DNA from 2 places in the Rothia sp. 11254D007BW genome. Region 2 is predicted to be linked to the other one. Evidence: predicted binding sites of a transcription regulator. Region 2 holds the regulator's gene; the other holds the start of a gene.
What was found. Region 2 encodes HrcA, which represses chaperone genes, less so after heat shock. Its sites were predicted from a motif close to TTNGCACTCGNNNNNNNCGAGTGCNAA; they were not measured.

Region 1: the regulator HrcA is predicted to act here: its motif matches at 4,649-4,675, upstream of groL (chaperonin GroEL).

The regions. Positions count from the first base shown of each region.
Region 1 is NZ_JBPWPK010000001.1:2,186,396-2,206,606, reverse strand. Features, by position in the region: gene ACEE43_RS10005 (4'-phosphopantetheinyl transferase family protein) at 1-23, shown strand, start outside; gene ACEE43_RS10000 (isochorismate synthase) at 20-1,114, opposite strand; gene rlmC (23S rRNA (uracil(747)-C(5))-methyltransferase RlmC) at 1,207-2,343, opposite strand; gene ACEE43_RS09990 (hypothetical protein) at 2,462-2,614, opposite strand; gene groL (chaperonin GroEL) at 2,854-4,479, opposite strand; gene ACEE43_RS09980 (LytR C-terminal domain-containing protein) at 4,807-5,553, opposite strand; gene ACEE43_RS09975 (DUF3263 domain-containing protein) at 5,653-5,895, opposite strand; gene ACEE43_RS09970 (uracil-DNA glycosylase) at 5,958-6,638, shown strand; gene ACEE43_RS09965 (threonine/serine ThrE exporter family protein) at 6,700-8,319, opposite strand; gene ACEE43_RS09960 (threonine/serine exporter family protein) at 8,309-10,432, opposite strand; gene ACEE43_RS09955 (lipid II:glycine glycyltransferase FemX) at 10,513-11,613, opposite strand; gene ACEE43_RS09950 (HPr family phosphocarrier protein) at 11,840-12,118, opposite strand; gene ptsP (phosphoenolpyruvate--protein phosphotransferase) at 12,243-13,940, opposite strand; gene ACEE43_RS09940 (PTS fructose transporter subunit IIABC) at 13,971-15,968, opposite strand; gene ACEE43_RS09935 (1-phosphofructokinase family hexose kinase) at 16,023-16,985, opposite strand; gene ACEE43_RS09930 (DeoR/GlpR family DNA-binding transcription regulator) at 16,982-17,773, opposite strand; gene ACEE43_RS09925 (VanZ family protein) at 17,873-18,313, opposite strand; gene ACEE43_RS09920 (histidine phosphatase family protein) at 18,313-19,428, opposite strand; gene ACEE43_RS09915 (hypothetical protein) at 19,846-19,980, shown strand; partial or broken gene ACEE43_RS09910 (transposase family protein) at 19,956-20,211, shown strand, end outside.
Region 2 is NZ_JBPWPK010000001.1:652,864-661,348, forward strand. Features, by position in the region: gene lepA (translation elongation factor 4) at 103-1,959, shown strand; gene hemW (radical SAM family heme chaperone HemW) at 1,959-3,209, shown strand; gene ACEE43_RS03025 (DUF4870 domain-containing protein) at 3,298-3,714, opposite strand; gene ACEE43_RS03030 (DUF3097 family protein) at 3,873-4,730, opposite strand; gene hrcA (heat-inducible transcriptional repressor HrcA) at 4,908-5,900, shown strand; gene dnaJ (molecular chaperone DnaJ) at 5,947-7,077, shown strand; gene ACEE43_RS03045 (16S rRNA (uracil(1498)-N(3))-methyltransferase) at 7,086-7,844, shown strand; gene ACEE43_RS03050 (PhoH family protein) at 7,927-8,485, shown strand, end outside.

The DNA.
Region 1 (20,211 bases), 1.5 Mb from region 2:
CGCTAGAGCAAGAAATGCACTAGCGCTCTAGGGAGCCCAGATTAAGCCCCAGGGCCCGGGCGAAGGTCCCCAGCTTGGTTGCGGTCTCAGCGTGCTCACCGGCCGGGGTTGAATCCTTCACAATACCGGCGCCAGCAAAAAGGGTAGCCTGTAGCGGAGCAACCTCGGCACAGCGCAAAACCAGGTACCAGCTCCCCTGCCCGTGGGCGTCCATGTAGCCCACCAGGCCGCCGAAGAAGCCCCGGTCGAAAGGCTCTAGCTCTTCAATCAGCCCCCGGGCCACCTCTGTAGGTGTGCCGCAAATAGCCGGAGTGGGGTGAATAGCACGGGCAGCCTGCAGCGACGAGACACCGGGCAGCAGTTGGCCGGTGACCGGCGTACTGAGGTGCCAGAGCTGGGGTGTAGAAATAAGTGAAGGTACGGCGGGCACATCCATCTGCACGGTCAGGGCCTCTAGCCGCTGGCGGATGTCATTGACCACCGTTGCGTGTTCGGCTCTGTCCTTAGCGGACCGCATGAGGGCCTCACCGATTTGGGCGTCGTCGGTGCTCCCCGGGGTGGCAGTTCGGGCAGCGGAGCCAGCCAGGGGGACAGTTCGAAACGCGCTCCCCTCCGTCTGAAACACCAGCTCGGGCGAGGCGCCCATAAGGTAGTTACCGTTGGGCAGCTGAGCACTAAAAACGGTAGCCCGTTGCTGCTGGGCACGCAGGGTATCAAAAAGATGGGGCAGGTTGAGCTCCTGCTCGTACTGCACCCGTAGCAGGCGGGCCAGGACGACTTTATCAAGCTGGCCCCGGTTCATCAGCTCAACGGCATGGGCGACGGCTGCCCGGTACACGTCGCTGTCAATTCCCTCAACCAGGGCAGGATCCGGCTGATCCACCGTATCGTCATCGGGTAGGGGGATATCTTCTCGCACCCAGCGGTCAGGGACAGCAAGCTGGGCCGGAGCGGCCGGGTCAAAAGGTATCAGTCCCACCACCGCAGAGCCCCGGCGCTGGGCCAGGCTCAGAGCGTCTGCCTCGCTCACCGGAGTCAGGGCACCTTCAGCCCGCACTACGGTAGTGCCTTCAGCCAGCATAAAAGGCGAAGGCAGGGCAGGGAACTGAGGCATTTTACTTTCTTTCACACTTATTCGGGGAGCGGAGTTGGGCTTCTTTCACCCTAGTACACAGGCCTGATGAGAACCTAAAAATGGTGGCGCACTTAGCGGCTACGCTGGAGTAGCATAATCGTCTCGTAGTGGTTGCTGTGCGGGAACATATCCATTACCTGCCCCTGCACGGGCTCCATCGACGGCATGCTTTTGAGATCTTTGACGAGAGAGCGCAGGTTGCAGCTCGAATAGATCACCTGGTCGATACCGCTGCCCTCGATCCAGTGAGAAAGCTGCGGCCCCAGCCCCCGGCGGGGCGGGTTCACAATCAGCATCTCGGGTACCTGGCCGCTACTGGTGGCATAGTCGGGCGCATCCTGGGCAATGAAGTGTAAACCCGCAAGTCCGCGTTCAGCGACGGTGCGCCGGGCAGAGGCAATAGCTTCGCTACTAATTTCAATACCGGTTACGGTAGCCCCCGTTGGCATGACCGCTGCAGCGTGCAGGGCGAAGCCCCCTACCCCGCAGTAGAGGTCCCAGAGGCTGGCCGGTGCAGCTTCGCTGACCCATGTCTGAGCCCGACGGTACAGGGAAGCTGCGATGGGGGTGTTGGTCTGGAAGAAGCTCTGGGGGCGCAGATGCAGGGTCATATCGTTAACCTGCATGGGCAGGGTGGTGCGCTCGGTCAGAATAATCTCTTCATCACCCTCGACCAGAGCAACGTGTTCGCGCAGCAGGTTGACGCTCGCTACCGCGAGCTGAGGTAACTGTTCGTGAAGCCAGGGCAGTTCTCGTTTGAGCGCAACAATGAGTTTCTTGGAACGCAGAACGAAGCGGACCATCAGTTCGCCGCTATCGGAAGCGGTCACCAGAATGTTTTTAAGTTCCCCTTTGCGCTTCTGAACGCTGTAGGGGGTAAGGTCAGCCCGCTGGATCAGGTCAGCAAGGACGGGTATGGCCCGGCTAATTGCGGGCAGATAAAGCTGGCAGTCGGTGAGGTCAATGCCCTGCCCCTGCCTGTCGAGAATACCGAGGGTGGGCTGCTGGGAGGTTCCTCCTACAACCAGCTTGGCCTTGTTGCGGAAGGCTTGGTCTGCGCTTGCTACAGGTGGGAGCCAGCTGAGGCTCGCCCAGGGTTCGAGCAGGGTCTGGGCGTCATGCTGTTTACCCGCTAACTGATTGGTGTAGGGGGTTTCAAGTAGAGAGCATGAGCGGCAGAGGCCGGCATCGAAGTAGTGGCAACGCATAACTTCACTATTTTACAGCTCCCTGCCACCGGTCGTATAGGTGGAGCTTTGGGTATAGAGAAACCGGCGCCTCGTTGCCGAGACGCCGGTTCCAGGAAAACACAATCACTATTAACTCTTAGCCACCTGCACCAAATGCAAGATCGCGATGGAGAGCCTCAGCGCTCTTCTTCTCGAGCTTGGTCCAGCCGTCGGATGCGTAGGCAACAAGCAACATTGCCAAGAGCCCCACGATGATTGCGTAGAGAACAAGATCGACAATGGTAACCATATGCCTCACACCTTTCAGTTTCGCCTTTGATACTGATGAATAAAAGTAAGAGAAGACCTCTTTAGTGATTTAAAGCATACCCACAGACTGGTGTGAAGTGCAATACTATTATCTAAAATTTTTAGTCATATTTTCAGAAGGGTGTAAAAACTCCGCCACTCCTTACCAGGGGCAAGAAGTGGCGGAGCTTACAGCACGTGAGGAACCGGAAATGAACCGGTTTTCTCAGGCGGACGTAATTACATCATGCCGCCCATGCCACCCATGTCGGGGGCAGCAGCTGCTGCTGCAGGTTCGGGCTTGTCGGCAACGACGGCCTCGGTGGTCAGGAAGAGACCGGCGATGGAGGCAGCGTTCTGCAGGGCAGAGCGGGTAACCTTCACGGGGTCGTTGATACCTGCTGCCATGAGGTCTTCGTATTCGCCGGTTGCAGCGTTCAGGCCGGTACCTGCGGGCAGGTTGCGGACCTTGTCGACAACAACGCCGGGCTCCAGGCCTGCGTTGAAGGCGATCTGCTTAAGGGGGGCATCGATAGCGACGCGGACGATGTTGGCACCGGTTGCTTCGTCGCCGGAAAGTTCCAGCTTCTCGAAGGCCTTAACGCCGGCCTGAATCAGGGCTACGCCGCCGCCGGGGACGATGCCCTCTTCAACGGCTGCCTTAGCGTTGCGGACGGCGTCCTCGATGCGGTGCTTGCGTTCCTTGAGTTCAACCTCGGTAGCGGCACCTGCCTTGAGAACTGCAACGCCGCCAGCCAGCTTGGCCAGGCGCTCCTGCAGCTTCTCGCGGTCGTAGTCGGAATCAGAGTTAGCGATTTCACCGCGGATCTGGGCTACGCGACCCTCGATAGCGTCGGCATCGCCGGCGCCCTCGATGATGGTGGTCTCGTCCTTGGTGACAACAACCTTGCGGGCCTGGCCGAGCAGGTCGATGGTTGCGGTGTCGAGAGAGAGGCCGACCTCTTCGGTGATGACCTGGCCGCCGGTGAGAATGGCGATGTCAGCCAGCTGGGCCTTGCGGCGGTCGCCGAAGCCGGGAGCCTTGACAGCTACAGACTTGATGGAGCCGCGCATCTTGTTCAGAACCAGCAGAGCCAGAGCTTCGCCCTCAACGTCTTCAGCGACGATCAGCAGGGGCTTACCGGACTGCATGACCTTCTCAAGGACGGGAACGAGATCCTTAACGTTTGAAATCTTGGAGCTGACGATCAGGATGTAGGGGTCTTCAAGGACAGCTTCCTGGCGGTCTGCGTCGGTGACGAAGTAGCCGGAGAGGAAGCCCTTGTCGAAGCGCATACCCTCGGTCAGTTCCAGGGTCAGGCCGAAGGTGTTGGACTCTTCGACGGTGATAACGCCTTCCTTGCCGACCTTTTCCATGGCCTGAGCAATCAGCTTACCGATTTCGGGGTCACCGGCTGAGATAGATGCGGTTGCGGCGATCTCTTCTTCGGTTTCAACTTCCTTGGCTGACTCCAGCAGCTCGGCGGTGACGGCTTCTACAGCCTTTTCGATGCCGCGCTTGAGGGAGAGGGGGTCGGCGCCAGCGGCAACGTTGCGCAGGCCTTCGCGGACGAGAGCCTGAGCCAGGACGGTTGCGGTGGTGGTGCCGTCACCGGCGATGTCGTCGGTCTTCTTGGCGACTTCCTTGACCAGCTCTGCGCCGATCTTTTCGTAGGGGTCTTCGAGTTCGATTTCCTTGGCGATGGAAACACCGTCGTTGGTGATGGTGGGTGCGCCCCAGGCCTTCTCCAGTACAACGTTGCGACCGCGGGGGCCGAGGGTTACCTTCACTGCGTCTGCTAGGGTGTTCAGACCCTTTTCAAGACCGCGGCGTGCCTCTTCATCAAAAGCAATCAGCTTTGCCATATGGCTTTCGCTCCTTCTGGAACATTCGGGGTGAGCGCGATTCTTCGGTGCCCGCGACGGACGGCGCAGCCCATCTCTCGCCGTCGGGGCGAGTAGGGTGCGCCTCACCAGAGCATCGCTTCAGGTGTTTTACTCAAGAGCGGTTCGGCGGCTAAACCTAGCACATGATTTAGCAGTCGAAGCCTCTGAGTGCTAATACCAATCTTGGCACTTGAGCTCTAGGGGCGCAAACCTATTGCTCCCCCAGCTGAGCCTTAATCGCCCACAGCGCACAAGAGATGCCGGGCAGGTGGTAGGCGGACGTCCGCTGGCCGCGAGTAAGCGTCCCTAGCCTAGTTGGTAGGTACCGGTTGCCGAGTCATAGATGTAGTTACCGGTGGGGTCTAGATAGAAGGTAGCGGTGGCCGGGTCATAGCTATAGCGATCAACGGAGGTGGGTATACCGGGGTTAGGCCCTATCTCTGCCGCTCCGGTGCCGCTATCGGCAGTTTCTTGGGCAGTAGCTGAAGGTGAGGACGGCGCCCCGGGCAGGCTGGTGGGGTCAAAGTCGGCTCCGAGCACCACGTAGACGAGACCGGTCTCAGCCTGGTAGTCCTGGGCGATGGTGGGCAGCCCCAGGGTGTCGGCTATTTCGTTGGCTTCTGAGGACGCCCCTGTGGCGAAGTACACCAAAGACTCCGCTGTGTAGGCTCCTGCCCAGTTAGCGGTAGAGGTAACGGTGTAGCCGGCCTCTTCGAGGGCTGCGGTAGCCTGGGCAGCAGCGCCAGCAGGCGCACTGGAGTTATACACCTCAACGGTCACGCTAGAAGGGTTAGTGGTGGGAGTGGCTTCAGCGCTCGGGCTCGCCGATGCGGTAGCGGTGGCACTGGTTGAGCCGGACGCCTCGGGGGCGGCGGTGCGCGGAGAGATCACGTACATGGTGCCACCCACGATGAGGGCCAGCACGCCGCTAACAATAATAGCGAGCAGACCAGCGCGGGACGTCGCAGTATCGTTAACAGCACCGCGATAGGCGCCGCGGCGGGCGTTGTTCTCATCGATGTCGTCAAACTCATCGCGGGGGTAGCTGTTCACGGGCGTCCTCATGATTGTGCGCGGTGGCGGGCTTTTAGTTACTAGGGTACACGCTAGGTGCCGGTGAAGCGGGCTCACGCTCCCTACCGGCTAAGAGGCTTAGGTTAGGGCATCGCGCTTGAGCCGTAGGCGGCGGGTGAGCGCGGGTTCGGCGGCAACTGCCTTGGGGTTGTCGATCAGAGCGTTGAGCTGCTGATAGTAGGCAACCGGGGTAAGCCCCAGAGTACGGGTAATAGCCTGTTCTTTGCTGCCCTGGTATTTGAAGCGTTTTTTCTCGAGATTGAGAATAGCTACCTCAAGCTCGCTCAAGCCCTCTGCGGGTTCGGTGGTCTCGCTGCTCATCTCTTAACTTTCAGTGGTCTAGTCTTAGTAGGGAGAATACCGCATCCCTTTCAAGGAGTACTGTGCCTGCCCGTCCCCTGCATGAGATTATGTCCCCTGACTGGGCTCAAGCCCTCGCCCCGGTGGAGCCTCAGATTCGAGCTATGGGTAACTTCCTGCGCGCAGAGCACGAGGCCGGGCGGGCAACTCTTCCCCCTGGAGCCGATATTTTTCGAGCCTTTACCTACCCCATGAACGAGGTGAAGGTGCTAGTGATTGGGCAGGACCCCTACCCTACCCCCGGTCACGCGATGGGTCTGAGTTTTTCGGTGCGCCCCGAGGTGCGCCCGATTCCCCGGTCGCTGCAGAACATTTATAAGGAGCTCCAGGCCGACACCGGGCTGGTACCTCCGGCCCACGGGGATCTCACGGCGTGGAGCGCCCAGGGGGTTATGCTCATGAACCGGGTGCTTTCGGTGGGGGCAGGTCAGGCGGGGTCGCACCGCAATCTGGGCTGGGAGCAGGTCACAACCGCTGCCATCGAGGCGCTGGCGCAGCGGGGCATGCCCTTGGTGGGGTTGCTCTGGGGTGCGGACGCCCGCAAATGCAGGCCCCTGCTTGGCGGCTACCCCTGTGTGGAGTCCCCGCACCCGTCCCCGCTCTCGGCCTCGCGGGGTTTCTTCGGTTCCCGCCCTTTTAGCCGGGTCAACGAACTTCTGGTTCAGCAGGGGGCAGATCCCGTTAACTGGCAGCTCCCCCGATAGCCACAAACGCAGTATCCGCTTGTCAGAAGCCTATTCAGTTCATAGCTATGAAGGCATATACCTAATTTTTTGCCAAGGTGCGCAACCGCTCTGTCAGAGCGTCCCATAGATAGGTGCCGCACACAATACCTGTTGCCATCAGCAAAACAGTCACACCAGCAAGAGTGAGCCCCTGCAACCCCATCAGCGTATCCTGCCCGTTCAAGATGAGGTAGGAAGAGCGGAAGATAGTGAGACCGGGCAGCATAAACATCATGCCCGGAACATAATAAATCGACGCTGGGCTGTGGAGAAGATACCCAAGGAAGCCAGCACTCAGCCCTACGGCTGTTGCCCCTGCCAGCACCTGCAGACGGGCGCCGTCCTCACCGGCGACCGCCCCTACCCCGTAGTAGGCTAGCTGCCCCACCAAAGACACCAGTCCAGACAGCACAATAGTGCGCGCTGACCCCTGCCAGGCAGCTGCAGACATAGCACTACCGATGACCATACCGGCAATAGAAACCCACAAGGGCGGGGGGCTAAAGACCGACTGCTGCACGTCAAGACTGGTGGCATCAAAATAGTTCATGAGGGTTACCGCTACCGAGATCCCGGCAATCAAACCGGTAAAGTTTGCTCCCGTCACCACGAATTTACCGGCGGCGGTCAGCGGGAAGCCGTGAAGGGCGTCCTGCACCGCTGAAACCAGGCGGAAAGTGGGAAGGAACATCATCAGCCCGGCTGCCACGATGTGCGGGGCAGAAACGTAAAACCCTCTACTGTACAGCCACCCTAAGGGATCTGATACGAGTAGGGCCAGCACCGTAATCGTTGCAGCGCCCAGGGCCATCATGAAGTAGCTGGGCAGGCGCAAACGCCCCGCCCACACCAGTACGAAGTTCACCACGGTAAACACCACAAGAGAAGTAACCGCAGCCCGCCAAGACCCTCCCACCCCCAGGGTAAATGCCCCCGCGATCAGCAGGTTCCACGCCAATAAAACGGCCGGTGAATAGGGTTTCTTTTGAGCGTTGACCCGAGCTAGGTGGCGTTCGGCCCGGGCCCGGCTCACGGTCCCCTGAGCGATATCGTGCACCAGTCGGTAGAGCTGGTGCAGAGCCCAGTAGTTCTCGGAGGTAGAGCGAACGACCCGCACCAGGGTCAAGCCCAGTTTTTCGTTCTCCAACCCTCCGGCTTCGGGCAGCTGCCCGCGGCTAGCCGCTTCGTCGAACTCAGAGACGTAGTTAATCACGATGGACTGATAGGTGATATCAACTTCTACATCGTGAATACCGTACATGGCGCATACGGTCACTACCGCAGCATCTACATCTGCCGCGTCGGCACCATAGTGGAAGAGGGTCTCGGCCAAGCGCAGGGTAAAAGCCAGGATTTCGCGGGTTTCTTCCTTCTGTCTGACCCGCTGGCGGTAACGGGCTAAGGCAACCTGCGCAACCTGACGCTGGGCAACGCGGGCGATCCCGCGGATAGGTACGGTTAGAGCCTGCTGAGGCTGGGCAAAAGAGCGCAGGCTCGCAGCTGCCCGACGGCGCGAAGAAACCGGAGGCGCGGGGGCGGTGGCCGGGTAGGACGCCTGCGGCAGCTCCACCTGTGCAGGCGGCTGATTGGCTAAGGGCTGGGCGGCAGCGGGCTTTTCAGAAAAGCCGTGCGTATCACGGGAGCCGCCGCTAGCGGTCACGTTTTTCTTTCTGTTCGCTACCTTCAACCGAGGGGCTCAGATAGCGCTGAATGATGTACTGCATGAGGTAGCTCCCCAGAACTACGCCAGATGCCATAGAAAGAATAATGGCGATAGCCGCTACCATACCGGGCACACCGGCATCGGAGTTAGCTTCGACCGTAAAAAGGTAGAGGCCGCGGAAGACCGAGAGACCGGGAAGTAGGAAGGTCAGGGCAGGAACGTAGAAGATGGAGGCAGGGGCATGCAGGCGATAGGCCAGGAAGGTACTCATCAGGCCAATCACGAGAGCGGCAAAAGCCGTGTTGGCTCGCCCTGCCCCGGGGCCAAACATGAGCGTATAGCCCTGGTAGACCCAGAAGCCGCAGGTAGCGATCAGCAGTATCCACAGAAGGGTTCGCCAGCGGGCGTGAGTGGTCACCGCAAAGGCAAGAGAGGCCAGCATGAAGAAGGTGTAGCTGACCGCCAGACCCGCACCCACAAATCGGGTTTCGGTGATATCGAGCTCGCTCACCCCCAGTACCGACAGCACCGCTACCGCCGAAGCCAGCCCCACCACGATACCGAGGAAGGACATACCGGTTGACACGAACTTACCCGCCGCTGTAAGCGGGAAGCCGTTGAGGGCGTCCTGCACCGTTGAAACCAACCGGGCGGTGGGCAGGAGCATAATGAGCCCCGCCGCCACGATGTGGGGAGCCGAGACGTGAAAGCCCACCTGGGAGAAGATAGATGCCTCATCCGATATATAAATAGCGGCGAAGGTAACCACACCGGCGCCCGCAGCCATGTTGAAGAATCCGGGCATCTTGAGCTTAGAAATCAGGCTGTTGACGAAGTGAATCGCCAGGAAAACGATACCGCCCACAGCCCCAGCTGCGAGGGACCCGCCCAGGGCCAGAACCAGCGAGAAGGCCGCCACTATGTTAGCCAGCATGATAATCATGGGCGAGTAGGGCTTTTTAGCGGTGTTGATCTTGTGCAGGCGACGCTCGGCCCGGTGGCGGGGCAACCCACCCGCGGTGATGTCGTTAATGAGCTTGTAGATGTCGTCCAGGGCAGCGTAGTTCTCTGACCAGGACCGCACCACGCGCATAACCGTGTGGCTAAACCGTTCTTTACCGGGTGCGGAGTCTTCGGGCTCGCTCAGGTTAATAGCCCGCGTACGATCATCGACCTCGTCGATATCAGAGACGTAGTTAATGATCACCGACTGGTTGGTGATATCGATTTCTACATCGTCCAGACCGTAGGCTGCACACACGGCCACAATCGCCGAGTCCACATCGACGGTATCTGCCCCGTAGTGGAACATAGTCTCGGCTAGACGCAGGGAGAAGTTGAGGACCTCGCGGGCCTCTTCTTTCTCACGCACGTACTCAGCCCGGTGGGCTGCAGCGATATTGAAAGGACGCTGGGCTAGGCGGGCAATGCCGCGCATGGGTTTGGTGAGCGACTGGTCGGTGCTCACAAAAGACTTGAGGGATGAGCGCACCCTCGAGGGGCGCTTGACGGACGGGCGGGGAGTCGTTGGCAGGGCAACGGTGTGGGGCCCAGCAGCCGAGGGGTAGGAGGCCTGTTGCAGACCGGTTGCCTCGTTAACGGTGGGGGTTCCCGCAGTTACCGGGCCAGGGTCGCTGTCGCTATCGGCTCTCCCCAGGCTCAGGTCGGTAGCCGGGCCAAAAGCTGAGGGCACCTGATAGGTGGCGGGGGTTGCCAGATCAAAAGCGGACGCCCGCGATTCAGCTACCCCGGTAGCTGTAGAGTCTACGGTTTCAGCAGGAGTATCAAAGGCGCTCTCCCCCTGCCCCAGGTGGGCCAGGCGGTTGCGCAGCTGTGGGTCCCGCACATCGTCGAGGGATACGACCGGCAGGGGCCCCCAAGCCTGAGAGGACGAGGGGGCGGGGGCGTCCTGCCCACCGGCGTCCGCTCCCTGTGCTTGCTTCGCGGCACTCCCCTGCCCAGTCGCGGGGCTTTCGCCCGATGCCATGCGCGGCAGCAGGGCCGTCTGTCCAAAAGCTCCGGCCCCGGTGCCCTCATCAGAGGGAGCCATATCAAAAGCAGAGGCGGAAGGGTAAGCCTTTTGCTGCAAGGGAGTCTTGCTGGGGGTCAAAGGGATTACTCCTTCCGCCTCTTACGGTGAAAGTTGTTCAGGCACAGCGTCCGCTGTACCCAAGTTGAACCGGGGTCGGTTTAGTAGAAAGGCTGGCCGGTCTTACGGACCCAGAGCTGGCGCATAACCTTCTCAACAGCCTGGTTCCAGGCCTTGTACTTGACCGGTGAAAGCACCTGGTCCCAGACGCCAACGTAGTCGATGACGTCCTTGGTGAAGGAGGTCTTGAAGAGACCCAGGCCGTAGTGGTGGTGTTCCTTGTTCTTGAGCTCGCTCTTGGGCGGGGTGCCGCAGAAATCGTAGCTCTTGATGTCGAATTCCTTCATCAGGTCGGTCAGGGCTGTCCACTGTACCTGGTGGGAGTCGCCGTACTGCTTGCGGCGGGGCTTAGAACCGCCGTCCTTGTAGGTGCCCTTCTCGCCGTAGCGAATCACGTAGGCGCCTACGGAAGGCTCGCCGTCCTCGTAGGTGAAGTAGAGACGGCCCTGGCCAGCCTGTTCAAAGGTGGTCCAGAAATCGCGGTAGTAGTCGTAGGAGCGCAGATGCACGTTGGCGTTGCCCTGACCCACGGTGTCCATGAGGGCGTACATCTTCTTCATGTTCTCTTCGGTCAGAGGCACCCGCTCAACCTCGCAGCCCTCACGCAGCGAACGGCGCACGGCGTTGCGTCCGCGGGAGGAGAGGGACTTGAGCACGTCTTCTTCGCTCTTATCGGTATCAAGAATCGCGGTGGAGTCATTAGGCTGGATGTTCCAGCTCTTGACCAGGCCGGTCTTGGCCATAAAAGCGTTGATAGAGTCGTCTGCAATGATATCGGGCTCAATCTTAACCGCGAAGACGCCCAGCTTCTCGCGCTTGATGAAGTCCTTGTTGGCATCGAGAATCGCGGGGATCTCTTCAACAGAGTTCACACCGGGGCCCTTGATCATGTACCAGATTTTGCCGAGGGCAGGTACGGACTTTTCGAGCACCAGGTTGTAGCTGGCAAAAGGGGCCTCTGCGCCGTCAAGGACGGTGGTGCCTTCGTAGACCAGGTAGAGAGGCTTCCAGCCGTACTTGGCTTTGACGGAAGCGAAGGACGCTGACTGCAGCAGGTTGCCGCCACCGGGGCTGGCGATGACGTGGTCATCCCAGGAGGCGATTTCGGCGTCGGTAGCGAAGCGGGCTGTGAACTGTCGCAAGGTCCCTCTTTTTCTTTTCGTGCGCGCGTGGGCGCGGGAAAGGTTTCAGCTTCCCAGTCTATCGAGAGTGGGCGGGCTATGCACCCTGTGGGCGCCGTGAGTTTCGTCTGGTGTAACTGGGTATCGGCTCTGTCGCCCCTTACCCGGGCACAGTGAAGCCCCCGCTTGCGGTAAGCGGGGGCTTCATGTTCAAACCGTTAGGCTGAGATTGCTCGACTAAACCGTATTACTCGGCGTCGTGGTCGGTCTCGAGGATCTTGACCAGGGTGTCGAGTGCTTCTTCAGCGCCTTCGCCCTCTGCGCGCAGAACGACCTTGTCGCCGTGCTTAGCGCCGAGTGACATCAGGGACAGGATGGATGCTGCGTCCATTGCCTCGTCTGCGGGCTCGCCTTCAGCTGCGATGGTGACTTCAACGGGGAGGTCGCCTGCTGCTTCAGCGAAGATCGCTGCGGGGCGGGCGTGCAGGCCAACACGGCTTGCGATGGTGGCAATACGTTCTGCCATGGTGTTCTCCTTATAAAGGGGGTGCGGATTTGTTGTCCACTACTGAGTCTAAATCAGGTGCGTATGTTTCGCGCGTGTTAACCGCTTATTTTGGTGTGATTTATTCAGTAGTGGACGGTGGAGGTTAGAGGCCGAGCTCGTCCAGAATCGGCAGGTGCTTACGCGCTGCTTCCTTAGCTTCTGCTGAGGAGATCTGGTCGAGGGCGTCGTTGGCGATCTGCTGGGCCTTTTCGGGGGTGACCGACTTGAGCACGGCGGAGACAGCTGCCATGGCGCCAGCGTTCATGGAGAGGGTGTCAACGCCCAGGCCAACGAGGACGACGGCCAGTGCAGGGTCGGCTGCTGCTTCACCGCAGACGGAGACGTACTTCTTGACGCCAGCCTTGGCGGATGCTCGCTTGGCGCCTTCGACGGTCAGCTTGATCATCTTAAGGACGGCGGGCTGCCAGGGGTTGTTGAGGTGGGCCAGGTCGCCGAGCAGGCGGTCTGCTGCCATGGTGTACTGGGTGAGGTCGTTGGTGCCGATGGAGACGAAGTCGACTTCACCGAGGATCGCTTCAGCGTTGACGGCTGCTGCGGGGGTTTCGACCATAACGCCACGGGTTGCCAGGCCTACTTCATCAACCATTTCCTTGAAGCGGCGGGCTTCACTGGTGGTTGAGATCATGGGGGCCATGACCCAGATGTCGGCGTCGGAGCCGTCGGCTGCTGCCTTGATGGCTTCGAGCTGGCGTTCGAGGACGCCGGGTACGGTCCAGTCGGTGCGGTAGCCGCGGACGCCGAGGGCGGGGTTCTCTTCTTCCTTGACGTTGAGGAAGGGCAGGGGCTTGTCGGCGCCTGCGTCGAGGGTGCGGACGACGATGTGCTGGCCGGGGAAGGCGTCGAAGACGGCCTTGTAGCTGGCGGTCTGGGTTTCTACTGAGGGTTCAGCGTCGTGGCCCAGGAAGCCGAATTCGGTGCGGAGCAGGCCCACGCCTTCGGCCTTGAGGCCGGCTGCCTTTTCTGCGCTCTTGCCGTCGCCGACGTTGGCGTAGAGGGGCACGAGGGTACCGTCTGCCATGGCGCCTGTGCCGTCGAAGTCGGGCAGTTCCTTGCGGTTGGCGTACTTTTCGGCCAGGTCGCGGTGCTCGTCGGTGACCTCGGTGTTGACGGTGCCTTCGTTGGAGTCAATGTAGACTTCGGTGCCGTTTTCGATCTCGGTGACGCCCTTGGCGGCAACGATAGCGGGCAGGCCGAGACCGCGAGCAAGAATCGCGGTGTGGGCCTGGGGGCCGCCGTCTGAGGTGATGAGGGCGATGACCTGCTTGGGGTCGAGGGTGGCGGTGTCTGCCGGTGCCAGGTCGATAGCTGCCAGGATGAAGGGGTCAGCTGAGACGGGGATGCCGGGGGCCTGCTGGCCGGTCAGCTCGGCAACGATGCGGGCGCGGACGTCGTGGATGTCGGTAACGCGCTCGGCCATGTAGCCGCCGAGGGCTGCCATCTGGTCGGCGAAGGCTGATGCGGCTTCCCAGACTGCCAGTTCGGGGGCCTTGCCCTGCTTTTCAACGATCTTGATGGCGCTCTTGAGCAGGGCGCGGTCGGTTGCCATCTGGGAGGTGGACTTGAGCACGGCCTTGCCATCGCGGCTAGCGTGCTCGGCGCGCTCCAGCAGACCGTTCTTGACGGTTTCGGCTGCGGCCTTGATACGCTCGGCGGCCTGCTCGGGGGTTTCGTCGGCTGAGAGCTTCAGGGATGATGAGGGAGCCTTGATGGGCTCGGGCATCTGAAGGACTTTGCCGATAACGCGGCCGGCGTAGACGCCGACACCCTTGTAGGTAGTCATAGTGTTTTCCTTCTAAGAGGTTGAAGTGATTTAGGCGGTTGCCTCGGCCTTACGGCCTGCAAGTGACTTGAGAACAATATACATGAGAGCGCCCACTACGGTACCTGTGATGGCGGCCACAAGGAACATGAGGGGGTTCTCAACCAGGGCGATGATCCAGACACCGCCGTGGGGAGCGGGTGAGGCTACGCCTGCGCCCATGGAGATAGCACCGGCAACGGCTGCGCCGACAACGGATGAGGGGATCACGCGCAGGGGGTCGGCGGTGGCGAAGGGGATGGCACCTTCGGAGATGAAGGAGGCACCCAGCAGCCAGGCTGCCTTGCCGTTTTCGCGTTCGGGAGCGCTAAAGAGCTTGGGGCGGACGGCGGTGGCCAGGGCCATAGCCAGCGGGGGAACCATACCTGAGATGATGACGGCTGCCATGACCTGCTGGGAGGCCAGGGTACCGGCGGAGAGGCCTGCGGTGGCAAAAAGGTAGGCTGCCTTGTTGACGGGGCCGCCGAGGTCGAAGCCCATCATGGCGCCCAGGATGATGCCCAGCAGAATGGCTGAGGCACCGGTCATGGAGTTGAGCCAGTTCTCAAGAGAGGTGGTAACCCAGGCGAGGGGGCCACCGAGCAGGAAGAACATGAGGCCGCCTGCGAAGAGGGTGGCTACGAGCGGGGTGATGACCACGGGCATCATGGATGCAAGCCAGCGGGGCAGCTTGAGCAGGGAGAGCCAGTAGGCACACAGACCTGCGAGCAGACCGGCGACGATACCGCCGAGGAAGCCACCACCCACCATAACGGCGACAGAACCGGCGATGAAGCCGGGGGCGATGCCGGGGCGCTGGGCCAGGCCGTAGGCGATGTAGGCTGCCAGAATCGGGACCATAGCTCCCAGGCCAAAGGCGCCGATGGTGTGCAGGGCAGCGCCCAGGTAGAGGGAGAGCGGGGTGTCGCCCAGGTTGGTGAGGGAGGCACCGGAGAGGATAGCTTCGGTGTCTACGTCACCCAGGTTGGGCATGGTGATCGCTTCGAGCATGAAGCCGATAGCCAGGATGATGCCGCCTGCTGCCACGAAGGGAATCATGTAGGAGACGCCGGTCATCAGGGCCTTGTAGATGCGGGTGCCCCAGGAGCCGCCTTCTTCAGCGGTTTCTGAGGAGTCAGCTGCACCTGCGGCGACGCGCTTGCCGTTGGGCTTCTCAGCTTCGGCAAGGGCTTCTTCGATCATGGCCTTGGGCTCGTCGATGCCGCGCTTGACGGGGGCTTCGACGTAGGGCTTACCGGCGAAGCGTTCGCGGCCGCGGACGGGCAGGGCAACGGCAAAGACGACGGCATCGGCTTCGTCGATTTCGGCCTGGGTGAGCTTGTCACCACCGGATGAGCCCTGGGGCTCAACCTTGAAGTCGTAGCCCAGCTCTTCGGCGGCGTACTTGAGGCCATCGGCTGCCATGTAGGTGTGGGCGATGCCGGTGGGGCAGTTGGTCACAGCCACGATCTTCTTACGGCGGGCGGGGGCTTCTGCCTCGGCAGCGGCTACGGAGCCGGACGCGGCAGCGGCAGCGGGTGCCTCAGCTGCCTTTTCGCGCAGGCCCAGGGCCTCTTCAACGAGGACGACGACCTCGTCAGCGGTCTTGGCTTCGCGCAGGGCAGCGGTGAAGGACTTCTTCATGAGGGAGCGAGCCATCTGAGAAAGAATCTTCAGGTGGGCTTCGTCGCCATCTGCGGGAGCTGCGATGAAGAAGATGAGGTCGGCGGGGCCGTCCTTAGCGCCGAAGTCAACGGCGGGGTTGGGGCGGGCCATAGCCAGGGTGGGCTCGGTGACTGCTTCACTGCGGCAGTGGGGAATAGCGATACCACCGGGAATGCCGGTGTCGGTCTTTTCCTCGCGGGCGCGCGCAGCGGCGTAGAGGGTCTCAAAGTCGGTGGCGCGGCCAGCACCTACGACGGCACCAGCTAGATGTTCGATGACATCGAAGCGGGTCTCGCCGAGGTTCTCATCGAGGCTGATGAGATCCGCAGTGATGAGAGCAGACATGTGCTCCTCCTCGGATTGTGTTTTAGGGGTTTGAGAATGTGGTTCGGTTGGGGTTTAGAGGGCCAGCTCGCGCAGGGTGACTGCTTCGGGCGTGGTTGATTCTAGGGTGGGCACCTGGGTGCCGGGCAGGGAGGCTGCTGCTGAACCGTGGGCTACGGCCTGCACCAGGCATTCGGGCAGGGTCTTACCCTGCTCGTGGGCAATCAGGAAGCCTGCCAGGGAGCAGTCGCCTGCGCCCACGGTGGAGCGCACCTTGATGGGGGCGTGGATGGCGTGCCAGGCGCCTTCTGCTGTCACCAGCACGGCCCCTCCCCCGCCGAGGGTAGCAAGGACCATTTCGACACCGCGGTCGACCAGTTCTTTGGCGGTAGCTGCGGTGAGTTCGGGGCTGGCTTCAAGCTCGTCCGCCATCTCGATTTTGCCGACCAGCTCAGCGAGTTCTTCGGAGTTGGGCTTGATGAGGTTGGGCATGCCGTCCAGGCCAACGAGGGCGTCGCGCAGGGCTGCGCCGGAGGTGTCAACGGCGATGCGGGGGGCTTTCTCGCCCAGGGACTCGCGGATTGAGCGGCCCACAACGGCGTAGTAGTCGGAGGGGACGCCGGCGGGCAGGGAGCCTGCCAGCACCAGCCAGGAGGCCTCGATGGTTTCCTTGATCATGAGGCGGGTCAGCTGCTGCTGGGCTACATCGTTCAGGGGCTCACCGGGGGCGTTGATCTTGGTGGTGGTACCGTCGGGCTCAACGATGGTGATGTTGGAGCGAATCGGCGCGCCGATGGGCATGTTAACGAAGGGCACCTCTGCCTCTTTGAGGCTGGCCAGTACGGGGTCTTCGTTGTCGCCGGGCAGCACCGCTACGGTTTCGAAGCCGGAGATGTTGAGGGCGCGGGCAATGTTCACGCCCTTGCCACCGGGGTCGGACGCCGCCGCGACGGCACGCTGAACGGCACCGCGCTTGATTTCGTGGTTCAGTTCCACGGTGCGGTCCATGCTGGGGTTAGCGGTTAGGGTAACGATCATGCGATAAGCACCTCTACGTTGGATTCTTCAAGCGCTGCGGCGAGGTCGCCTTCGGGCGCTTTATCGGTAATGAGAGTATCGATGTCTTCAAGCCCGGCAAAACGTACCAGGGACTCCTGGCCGAACTTGGCGGAGTCGCACAGGAGCACCACGCGGCGGGCTGACTTGACGATGGCGGTCTTGACGATGGCTTCGTTCAGACCGGGGGTGGAGAGCCCAAATTCAGCGTCCAGGCCGTTCACGCCAATAAAGGCGATGTCGGGTCGGATGGTTTCGAAGTGGGCAGCGGCGCGGGTACCAACAGCGGCCCAGGTCATCTTGCGCAGCTGGCCGCCTACCATATCGAGCACCACGCCATCGGCTTCAGCCAGTTTCACGGCGATGTGAAGGGCGTGGGTGATGATGAGGCGGTCGGCACCTGACTTGAGGGAGAAATCTGCGGCAGCAATGCGGTCGGCGAGGATTTCGATAGTGGTACCGGCGTCGAGAACTACCGCACCGGCGTCCGAATCGCGCAGCAGCTCGTAGGCACGCAGAGCGATTTTCTGCTTTTCGGGGGTGTTCATGTTTTGACGTAGGGCGATAGACGACTCTACAGAGGTCGACTGCTCTACGGTTACGGCACCGCCGTGCACACGGCGCAGCTTACCGTCAGCTTCGAGGGCTGCTAGGTCACGGCGGACGGTTTCCATCGTGACTTCGTAGCGTCTAGCCAGGTCTGCGCCGTTGACACGGCGTGCGGAAGCTACGAGCTTCGCTATTTCGGCACGTCGTTCTTCAGCGAACATGTGTTTATCACCTTATACAACTGGAAGGTGGGTCGGGTGACCCTATCTATAGTTGATTTTATGTGGGTTTCTGTGGGTACGTCAATGTAAAACCCACGGTTACGGGTGTATTTCGGTGTTTTGGTTGGGTTTTTCGGTCAATTTCACTAGGGCTAGTGCCAAAACCCAACCGATAGCACACCCGAGAGTGTTGGCGAGGACGTCCAGGGGCGAGCTGGTGCGCCCGGGCATGAAGTGCTGGGTGGTTTCGATAGCCAGGGTACAGGCCAGACCGCCCAGGGGTACGAGCCAGGGGCGGGCCGGGCGCAGCAGCCAGGTAAAGAGAAAGCCGCCAGGTACAAACATGACCACGTTCGACAGCCACTCCACCTGCCCGTAGCCAAACCAACCGGGCAGCCAGCCGCGGGCGTGGCCGTCCGCAAGTATCCTGGCTAGGGTTTCGCCGGACTCGCCGGAGTCAACGTGAGTGGGCCAGAGAACGATGAAGGCGACGGCAGCTACGTACAGGCAGGTGATGCCCCAGAGGAAGATACGCCCCACTAGGGCTTACCTACCAGCAGGGGTTCTTTGACCTCTAGCCAGTGGGCCAAACCGGGCAGGTCAACCTCGAAGGGTTCAGCGTTGGCGATAGTGCCGAATTCGCGGCCGTGGGTGGCAGAGAGGGCACGGCGAATCAGGGAGCCGTGAGAGACGGCAATGACGCGCTGGCCCGGGTAGTCGCGGGCAATCTGGCGCAGCACCCTAATGCCGCGCAAGTAGACGGAGCGTTCGCTTTCAACGCCGCTGTAGTAGGCGTCGGGTTCTTTACGGGCTTCTGCTGAAATATCGAGCCCCTCGGCTTCGCCGTAGCTGCGCTCTATCAGGTCATCGTAGGTGCGGTTGACGGTCAGACCGAAGGCTGCGCCAATAATCTCTGCGGTCTCGTGGGCGCGGGAGAGCGGGGACGAAACCACCACGTCGAACTCAAAACCCCGAGCCTTAAGAGAGGCAGCTGTCTCGTGGGCCTGGGCGCGGCCGGTTTCGTTGAGGGGAATATCGCTGGAGCCCTGCATGAGGTGGGCCTTGTTCCAGTCGGTCTGACCGTGGCGGATGAGCATGATAGAGGACGCCCGGCGGGCAGGTGCCAGGGGCACCACCTCACCGTTGTGGGGCACCGGCACTTTCTGGCCGGTGCGGGCGGTTTGCAGGCGGGAGATGAGCATACCGTGGGCCACGATGATGAGGTTACGCCCGGGGTGGTCTGCTTCAACCTGGTCGAGGGCGTCTTCAACGCGGGCTAGAAAGTCTGACAGGGGTTCGATGTCTGCGGTTTCGTTTTCGATTGTTTCCCAGAGGGCGGGGGTGTTAGTGACGCCTTCGAGCTCTTTGAAGGAGCGTTCTGCCAGGCCGGCGTAGGTGCCAAGGACGGGCAGGCCGAGTTCTTGGGCGATGATGGCGCCGGTTTCTACCGCGCGCGCGAGGGGTGAGGTGACGACGCCGTGCCAGATGAAGCTGGGGTCGGTTGCTTGCAGGGTGCGGGCGTACTGTAGGACGTTGGCGGCGGCAACCTTGGCTTGGTCGCGGCCGGTGGCATTGAGGGGGATGTCGCTGGAGCCTTGCAGGCGGTGTACGAGGTTCCAGTCGGTCTGTCCGTGTCGAATGAGTACGCTAGGCATGGGGTCTATTATCCCACCCGGTAGTGCCCGTTTCTCTACCTGCTAGAGTATTTAGTGAGCTATACGACACATAGCTATTTCGGCATACACAACTTCTAAGTAGGACATCATGAAAAAGCTCCCTGTCGCTTTTGCGGCACTTTGAGGCTTATTCATAAGGGGGTTGAAGCATGAGCCCCTACCAACTAGACAACGGCCCACCCAGCAGGCAACCTTGAGGATAAATCATCACAAATATTCTCAAACCACACCGGGAAGAACCGTTGCCACACTAGCGTACGAACGGGCTCACCACCACGCAATTCACTACATTACTAAAAGCCCTCACCCACCAGCTCACCTGGGCCAAACCAGCCCCCCCGTAAGCTCTCCTGTCCCAGGCCCTAAAAATCACACTAATTAGCTACCGGGCATAACATCACCCAAGAAGCTCTAGCTCACCTCTTCGAAGTCTCACAGCCCGCGATTTCACGAACCATCAGCACTATCGAAAGAGCGCTCACTAAGCTGAATCTAGACATAACACCCATGCATTCAGAGCTCACAAGCTAGGTGAGCTCCTGGGTTCTTCGATTTTGGCGGATAAGGGCTACGTGGGGCTGGGGCTAGCTACCCCGACTAAGCGTAAGCCTGGGCAGCGTTTGAATTGGGAGCAGAAGAAGAATAATCGGGTGCTGAACCGGTTGCGGTCGGTGGTTGAGCAGGTGATTGCCCAGGTGAAGACGTGTCGGATTCTTCATACCGGGTTCATGCGACCTTTGGGCTTGTGTGGTCGGGTGTTTT
Region 2 (8,485 bases):
ACGCACCGGCTAAATGTGAGAAACTGGTTAACTGATTTCTACCGTCAGAGACCCGGTAGGCTCCCATGAGCTTTCTGAGAGTCGTGAAAGGACCCAACACACGTGTCACCCTTGGCGACCAACCCGCCCAAACCGGCGGCCACTGACCCTTCCGTTATCCGTAACTTCTGCATCATTGCGCATATTGACCACGGTAAGTCCACCCTGGCTGACCGCATGCTGCAGGCCACCGGCGTGGTTACTCCGCGCGAGATGAAGGCCCAGTACCTTGACCGCATGGATATCGAGCGTGAGCGCGGTATCACTATTAAGTCCCAGGCTGTTCGTATGCCCTGGGAGGTGGACGGCGTCAACTATGCCCTGAATATGATTGACACCCCCGGTCACGTGGACTTCACCTACGAGGTCTCTCGTTCTCTGGCTGCGTGTGAGGGTGCCCTGCTGCTGGTGGATGCTGCTCAGGGTATTGAGGCTCAGACCCTGGCTAACCTCTACCTGGCTATGGAAAATGACCTGACCATTATTCCGGTGCTCAATAAGATTGACCTTCCGGCAGCCCAGCCCGATAAGTATGCCGAGGAGCTGGCTAACCTGATTGGTGTTGAGCCTGAGGATGTGCTGCGGGTTTCGGGTAAGACCGGTGAGGGTGTGCCCGAGCTGCTGGACCGCATCGTTGAGCTACTGCCCGCGCCCGAGGGTCAGGCTGATGCCCCCGCTCGCGCCATGATTTTTGACTCTGTCTACGACTCCTACCGCGGTGTGGTCACCTATGTTCGTGTGGTGGACGGCAAGCTGGAACCCCGCCAGAAGATTAAGATGATGTCTACCGGCGCCGAGCACGACCTGCTGGAAATCGGTGTGATTTCTCCCGAGCCCAAGCCGACCGACGGCCTGGGCGTGGGCGAGGTGGGCTACCTGATTACCGGTGTGAAGGACGTCCGCCTGTCCCGCGTGGGTGATACCGTTACCGGTGCCCACAAGCCTGCCGCAGAAGAGCTGGGTGGCTACGAAGACCCCAAGCCCATGGTTTTCTCTGGTCTCTTCCCGATTGACGGCTCTGACTACCCGGCCCTGCGTGACGCCCTCGATAAGCTGCAGCTCAACGACGCCGCCCTGATTTACGAGCCTGAGACCTCTGCGGCTCTAGGCTTTGGTTTCCGCTGTGGCTTCCTGGGCCTGCTTCACCTTGAAATTGTGCGTGAGCGTCTGGAACGCGAGTTCAACCTCGACCTGATTTCTACTGCCCCCAACGTTATCTACGATGTGGTGGCTGAGGACGGCACCGCCCAGCGCGTGACTAACCCCTCCGAGTTCCCCGAGGGTAAGGTCGCTACCATTCGCGAACCGATGGTAGCTTGCACCATCATTGCCCCGAACGAGTTTGTGGGCGCGATTATGGAGCTGTGCCAGTCCCGCCGCGGCACCATGGGCGGCATGGACTACCTTTCCCAGGATCGCGTGGAACTGCGCTACCGCCTGCCCCTGGCCGAAATTGTCTTTGACTTCTTCGACCAGCTCAAGTCCAAGACCCGCGGTTATGCTTCTCTGGACTGGAAGTTTGACGGTGAGGAAGAAGCCGATCTGGTCAAGGTCGATATTCTGCTGCAGGGTGAGAAGGTTGACGCTTTCTCAGCTATTACCCACCGCGATAAGGCCTACTCCTACGGCGTGATGATGACCGGCAAGCTGCGCGAACTGATCCCTCGTCAGCAGTTCGAGGTGCCGATTCAGGCTGCTATCGGTTCCCGCATTATTGCCCGTGAAAATATCCGCGCTATGCGTAAGGACGTTCTGTCTAAGTGCTACGGTGGCGATATTTCGCGTAAGCGTAAGCTGCTGGAGAAGCAGAAGGAAGGTAAGAAGCGTATGAAGATGGTGGGCCGTGTTGAGGTCCCCCAGGAAGCCTTCATCGCTGCCCTGTCCTCCGGTGAAGAAGGTAAGGACAAGGGCAAGAAGTAATGCCAGCCCAACCCCTGGGCGCTCCGGCCCCCTTGGACGGCAGAATCCCCGCTGATTCTGCCGTCCTCGGTCTTGAGCGTGATTTTTCTCTCTACGTGCACGTGCCCTTCTGTTCGGTGCGGTGCGGTTACTGTGATTTCAATACCTATGCCACCGAGGATTTCGGCAACGGGGTGGGTTTGGGCACTTATGCCGAGGACGCGATCGCTGAGTTGCGTTTTGCCCGGAAGGTTTTGCAGGAGTCGGGCGTCGCTGACCGTCTGCTCTACTCGGTCTTTTTTGGTGGGGGTACCCCCACCAAGCTGCCGGCAGCTGACCTTGTGAGGATTCTGCGCGAAGCGGTTGAGCTGTTTGGTGTAGAAGAGGGTGCTGAGGTAACGACCGAGGCCAACCCCGACTCGGTGACCCGTGAGGACCTTGAGACGCTGAAGGCCGGTGGCTTTACCCGGGTGTCCTTCGGTATGCAGTCGGTGGTACCTGAGGTACTTGAGGTGCTTGATCGTACCCACACTCCGGCGAATGTTCCCAAGGTGGTTGCCTGGGCCAAAGAGGTTGGGCTGCAGGTGTCGGTTGATCTGATTTACGGGTCACCGGGGGAGAGTCTGGCCCAGTGGGAGCAGTCGGTGCGGGCTGCGGTGTCGTATGCCCCCGACCATATTTCTGCCTATTCGCTCATTGTTGAAGAGGGTACCAAGCTAGCTGCCCAGATTCGGCGGGGTGACTACACCATGCCCGATGAGGACCTGATGGCAGATATGTACCTGCTGGCTGAGCAGATTTTCAATGAGGCCGGCTACCACTGGTACGAGGTGTCGAACTACGCCAAGTCACCGGAGTACCGTTCCCGCCATAACTATGCCTACTGGCGCAACCAGGACTGGTGGGGAATTGGCCCCGGCGCCCACTCGCATGTAAACGGCACCCGCTGGTGGAACCTCAAACACCCGGTACCCTATGCCAACCGAGTCCGGACTGGTCAAAGCCCGGCTGCTGCCCGCGAGGTTTTGGGGGAGCAGACCCGTAGGTTTGAGGACATCATGCTACAGGTCAGGGTCATTGACGGCCTAGATATTTCCCGCCTGCTGGAGGGTGGCGATGCTGCCCGAATCGAGGCGTCCCTGAACTGGCTTGAGGGGCAGGGTTTGATTGACCCCGAGGCGAGAGCAGGCGGACGAGTGCAGCTCACCCTCCAGGGGCGCCTGCTGGGCGACGCGGTGACCAGGGAGCTCCTCCCCGATATTGACAGCTAACTGCTTTTCCCCACCAGGGGAAACGATAGGGGGCGGTCTGACTCAGCTGAGTCAGACCGCCCCCTTCATGTTCTAGCAACCCGGGTGCCTACTTACCGCGGCGAGTGAGCTTGCTGAAAAGACGGGTATTGCCCTTGTACTGGTAGGGGTTGCCGCGGGTTACCTTTACACCGGCGATCAGAGCTGAGATAGCCAGGTAGGTCCAGGCCAGGGCAGCAATCAGGCCAAAGAGCCAGCCGATAGCCGGAATGTTGCTGAGCATAATAGAGACGGCCAGAACCAGGGTGGGCAGCAGGGTGAAGTCGAGAGCTTCACGGGATTCCTGCTCGGTGAAGGGGCCGCGGCCTCGGTAGAGGTAGTAGATGACGGCCGCGGGAATACAACCTAGCACGCCCCCAAAGTGTGCAGCGGTTGCGATATTGCGGTCTGCGCTAACAGACAGGTGTGCAGCGGTTGCAGGTGACCCCTTGTAGGCGGTCGAGGAAGGTGCTGATGCGGTCTTCAAGAATTCTTCTCTTTGAGGTTGAAGGGCGAATGAGTGATGCGCAGGCTTTTAAGCCCACCAGTCACAATTTTAGTCAAAGCCGGGGGAGGGCGGTATATGTGAAGCCTGCGAATTTATGGGGGAGCAGGACGATATTTGTCACACTGCCTGTACCCGCTCTAGCCTGCTGGCCCGTCAAGGGTGACGAAGTCAATGAGGTGTTCTACCGGCCCTAAGAGACTTGGTTCAAGGTCGGTGTAGGAGTTGACCCTCTTGAGAATGGAATCCCAGCCAGCGCGGACGTCCTCGGGGGTCTCTGCCGCCCGCCCGAAACGCCGCAGTATGCCGGTCTTCCAGTCTTCCCCGCGGGGAACCTCGGGCCAGGCCTGTAAGCCCAATACCTGGGGCTTGACGGCCTGCCAAATATCCACAAAGGGGTGGCCCACAATCAGCACGTTATCGCGGGCACCTGCCACAGCCATAGCCTCTTGCGCGATGCGCTCTTCCTTACTCCCTGCCACCAGGTGGTCTACCAGAATTCCGAGTTTGCGGTGGGAGGCCGGGCCAAAACCTGTAACCGCTGCGGCGAGATCGTCAACCCCGTGCAGGGGTTCCACCACGATACCCTCAACCCGTAGGTCGTGGCCCCAGACCTTCTCAATAAGCTCAGCATCGTGCACGCCCTCCACCCAGATACGGCTGGCCCTGGCCGTCCGTGCCGGAGCGTTCTCCACCGCAACCGACCCCGACCGAGAAACCTGCCGTGTAGCGGTCTTAGGTTTCTGTTGAGGTTTGGTTAGATCAATGCTGCGGCCCTCAAGCAAAAAACCCGGGCCCAGGGGGAAGAACTTGATACGGCCCCGCCGGTCTTCGAGGCCCACTTGAGGGCCGGACGCCGTAGCCCGCAGGGTCACTGCCGCCCCCACAAAGCCGGTGGCGGCGTCCTCTAGCACCATGCCGGGGGCAAGAGGTACCTTGGGCAGGGCAGGACGGTGGGAGGTGAGGTCAGCCTGACCCCAGGTATCGCGGTAGTCCATCGGTGTGTCTCTCACTCTCTCATCCAGGGGCATTAGCCGTCAGCGTATCGAGTTCTGATTCTAGTTCAGTGGTATTAGAGTTAACGGGTAACTTAGCACTCAAGGTCATCAAGTGCTAACCTAGCCCCGCAGACCTCTTCGCCCACCAGGCGAAGACCTATGAGCCCAGGAGGTGCCGTGAACCACCCGAGACGCTTGCAAGTTCTGCAAGCCATCGTCGAAGAATACGTGCACACCCGTGAGCCCGTGGGGTCTAAAACCCTGCTTGAGCGGCATCAGCTGGGGGTTTCCAGCGCCACCGTGCGTAACGATATGGCGGCCCTCGAAGAGCAGGGCCTGATCCAGGCCCCCCACGCCAGTGCCGGGCGGGTGCCCACCGACCGGGGCTACCGCCTTTTCGTTGACCAGATATCGTCCCTACAGCCTCTCTCTGACGCTGAAAAACGGGCGATTCGAACCCTTCTCGATAGCGCCGAAAGCGTTGATGAGATGATGAAGACCAGCGTGCGTCTACTCTCATCGCTCACCCACCAGGTAGCTATGGTGCAGTACCCCACCGGCCCGGCTACCAGCGTGCGCCATATCGAGCTGGTTTCCCTCTCCAGCACCACGGTTCTGCTGATTCTTATTACCGACTCCGGCCAGGTAAACCAGCGCACCCTCACCCTTGCCCACAACCCCGAAGAGCTTGCAGTAGCCCGCCAGCAGCTCCTTGACCTCTACGCCAACCGTACGCTCGACAGCATAGCCGCAGCACCGGCGTCCGCCCCCGGCAATAACCTGCTCAGCCCCCTCACCGAGGCCCTGCACCTACTCGCCGCCCAGGGTGCCTCTTCTCAGGTACTGATTGCAGGTACCTCCTACCTTGCCGCCTCGACCGTAGATTTCAGGGGCAGCATCGCCCCGGTGCTCGATGCCCTAGAAGAGCAGGTTGTGCTGCTGAAGTTACTCACCGACCTAGACCACGATGAACGCGGATTTGCCGTGAGTATCGGCTCTGAGAACCGCAGCGAATCCCTAGCCGAAACCTCGGTCGTCGCCAGTAGCTACGGGCCCGGGGGAGCTGCCCACGTGGGAGTCGTTGGCCCCACCCGCATGGACTACACCAGCACCGTCTCCAAGGTCAACGCCGTAGCCCGCTACCTATCCAAGATTTTGGGCCAGGCCTAGCCCTGCGCCTACCCCCTTTAAACCAGCCCATCGAAAGAGAGAACCAGTGAGCAGTCACTACGAAACCCTCGGCGTCTCACGCGATGCCAGCCCCGAAGAAATCAAGAAGGCCTACCGTAAGAAGGCCCGCCAGTTGCACCCCGACATCAACCCTTCGGAAGAAGCTGCCGAGGAGTTCAAGCGCGTCTCCCTCGCCCACGATGTGCTCTCTGACCCCGAAAAGCGCCGCATCTACGACCAGACCGGCAACGAAAACGGCACCGCCGGTGGCTTCGGTGCAGGAGCAGGCGGCTTCGGCGGGGGCTTTGGCGGCTTCCAAGATATCTTCGATACCTTCTTCAACTCTGCCCCGCGCGGCCCCCAGAGCCGCGTCCGCCAGGGCCAGGACGCCCTCATCAACGTCAAGATCGACCTCAAAGATGCCGTCTTCGGCACCAACAAGCCCATCACCGTTGATACCGCCGTTACCTGTGACCTCTGCAAGGGCGAAGGAACCGCCGAGGGCACCCACCCCGAAACCTGCGACACCTGCCACGGCCAGGGCTACATGCAGCGCCAGGTCCAGTCAATTCTGGGCACCGTCGTGCAGCCCGTTGAGTGCCCCACCTGCCGCGGGTTCGGCACCGTCATCAAGCACCCCTGCGCTGAATGCTACGGCGAAGGCCGCGTGCGGGAACGCAAGCCCCTCACCATCAAAATTCCCGCCGGCGTCACCAATGGCGCCCGCATCCGCCTGGCAGGCCAGGGTGAAGCCGGTACCGCAGGCGGCCCCAACGGCGACCTCTACGTTGAGCTGCGCGTCAACCCCGACCCCACCTTCAGCCGGGACGGCGATGACCTGGTAGCTACCGTCGGTGTGTCCATGACCGCAGCGGCCCTGGGCACCACCATCACCCTCGACACCTTCGACGGCCCCCAGCAGGTACAGATTCCCACCGGAACCCAGTCAGGTGACGTGGTCACTCTCAAGGACCTGGGCGTCACCCACCTGCGCGGCGGCGGCCGCGGCGACATCCGTGTGCAGATTGAGGTACGTACCCCCACCGACCTCACCGAGGAGCAGAAGAACCTGCTCAAGCAGTTCTCCGAGCTTCGCGGCGAAGACCTGCAGGTTAGCGAAACCGTCACCCATAAGCAGGGCGGCTTCTTCTCCCGCCTCAAAGACCACCTCAAATAGGACGACCCATGAGCAACGCTGTCTACTACATCGAACCTGACGAGCTGGCTGCCCTGACGCCAGGTGCCACCCTGCACCTGACCGGCGACGAGGGGCACCATGCCCTCGTTAAACGTCCGGAGCTCGGGGAAGGGCTCGACGTAGTAGACGGTGAGGGCAACCGCGCTATCACCCGGGTTACTGAGCTGGGTCAGGACGGCCCCGTGCTTGAGGTCCTCGAGCTCACCGAAGATACGGTGGGGGTAGAGATATACCTTGTGCAGGCCCTGGCTAAGGGGGATAGGGATATCCAGGCCATTGAGATGGCCACCGAGCTGGGTGCCCACGGTATTGTGCCCTGGAGCGCCGACCGGTCTATTGTGCGCTGGAAGATGGAGCGGGCCGTCAAAGCACGGGCAAAGTGGCAGAATACGGTGCGGGCAGCAGCTAAGCAGTCCCGCCGGGCCCTGCTGCCCCCGGTCTACGAGCAGCACTCAACCGCAGATTTAGCCGACCTTGCCCACGAGCTGGGGGAGGACGGCCTCTTCCTGGTTCTCCACGAGCAGGCAGACTACCGTCTCACCCAAGCACTTGAGCGGCACCTGACCGATCGGGTGAAAGAGGTCTACTTCATCGTGGGCCCCGAAGGCGGTATCAGCCCCCGAGAACTCGACCTGCTCGCAGAAGCCGGGGCCCACACGGTACTGCTTGGCCCAGAAATCCTCCGCAGTTCTACCGCCGGTGCAGCCGCTATTTCTGCCCTCAACGTTGCGCTAGGACGCTGGTAAACCCCGTTCTGCTACAGGTAAAGTAAGAACTACCGCGTACGCTTTGTATTTCAAGGAGCTCTGACAGCCCGCACGGGCATCTATGACTACCTCATCTACGGCTAGCAGCCGCCCCCTCTCTGTTGCCCGCACCTTCTCCTTCCGGTCAACCGAAGAGATGGTCGCGGTGCTTGGCCCCCACGACGGAAATATCACCCTCATCGAGCAGGCCTTTCCCGGGCTCACCATTCGCCCTAAGGGGCTAGACGTCATCGTTACCGGTCCCTCAGAAACCGTAGCCACCACCGTCCGTCTGCTGGCTGAACTCACCATTTTGGTAGAGAACGACACCCAGGTCACCGGCGAGGTGGTCAAGCGCATCATGGGCATGATGACCGCCAGCCTCTCCCACCCAGCTACCGCGATTAGCCAGAATATTCTGAGCTCCCGGGGCAAGAATATTCGCCCGAAGACCATTAACCAGAAGTCCTATGTCGATGCTATCGATGCCAACACCGTGGTCTTTGGCATCGGCCCGGCAGGTACCGGTAAGACCTACCTGGCCATGGCCAAGGCGGTACAGGCCCTCCAGTCAAAGGAAGTCAACCGCATCATTCTGACCCGCCCCGCTGTTGAAGCTGGCGAGCGCCTAGGCTTCCTAC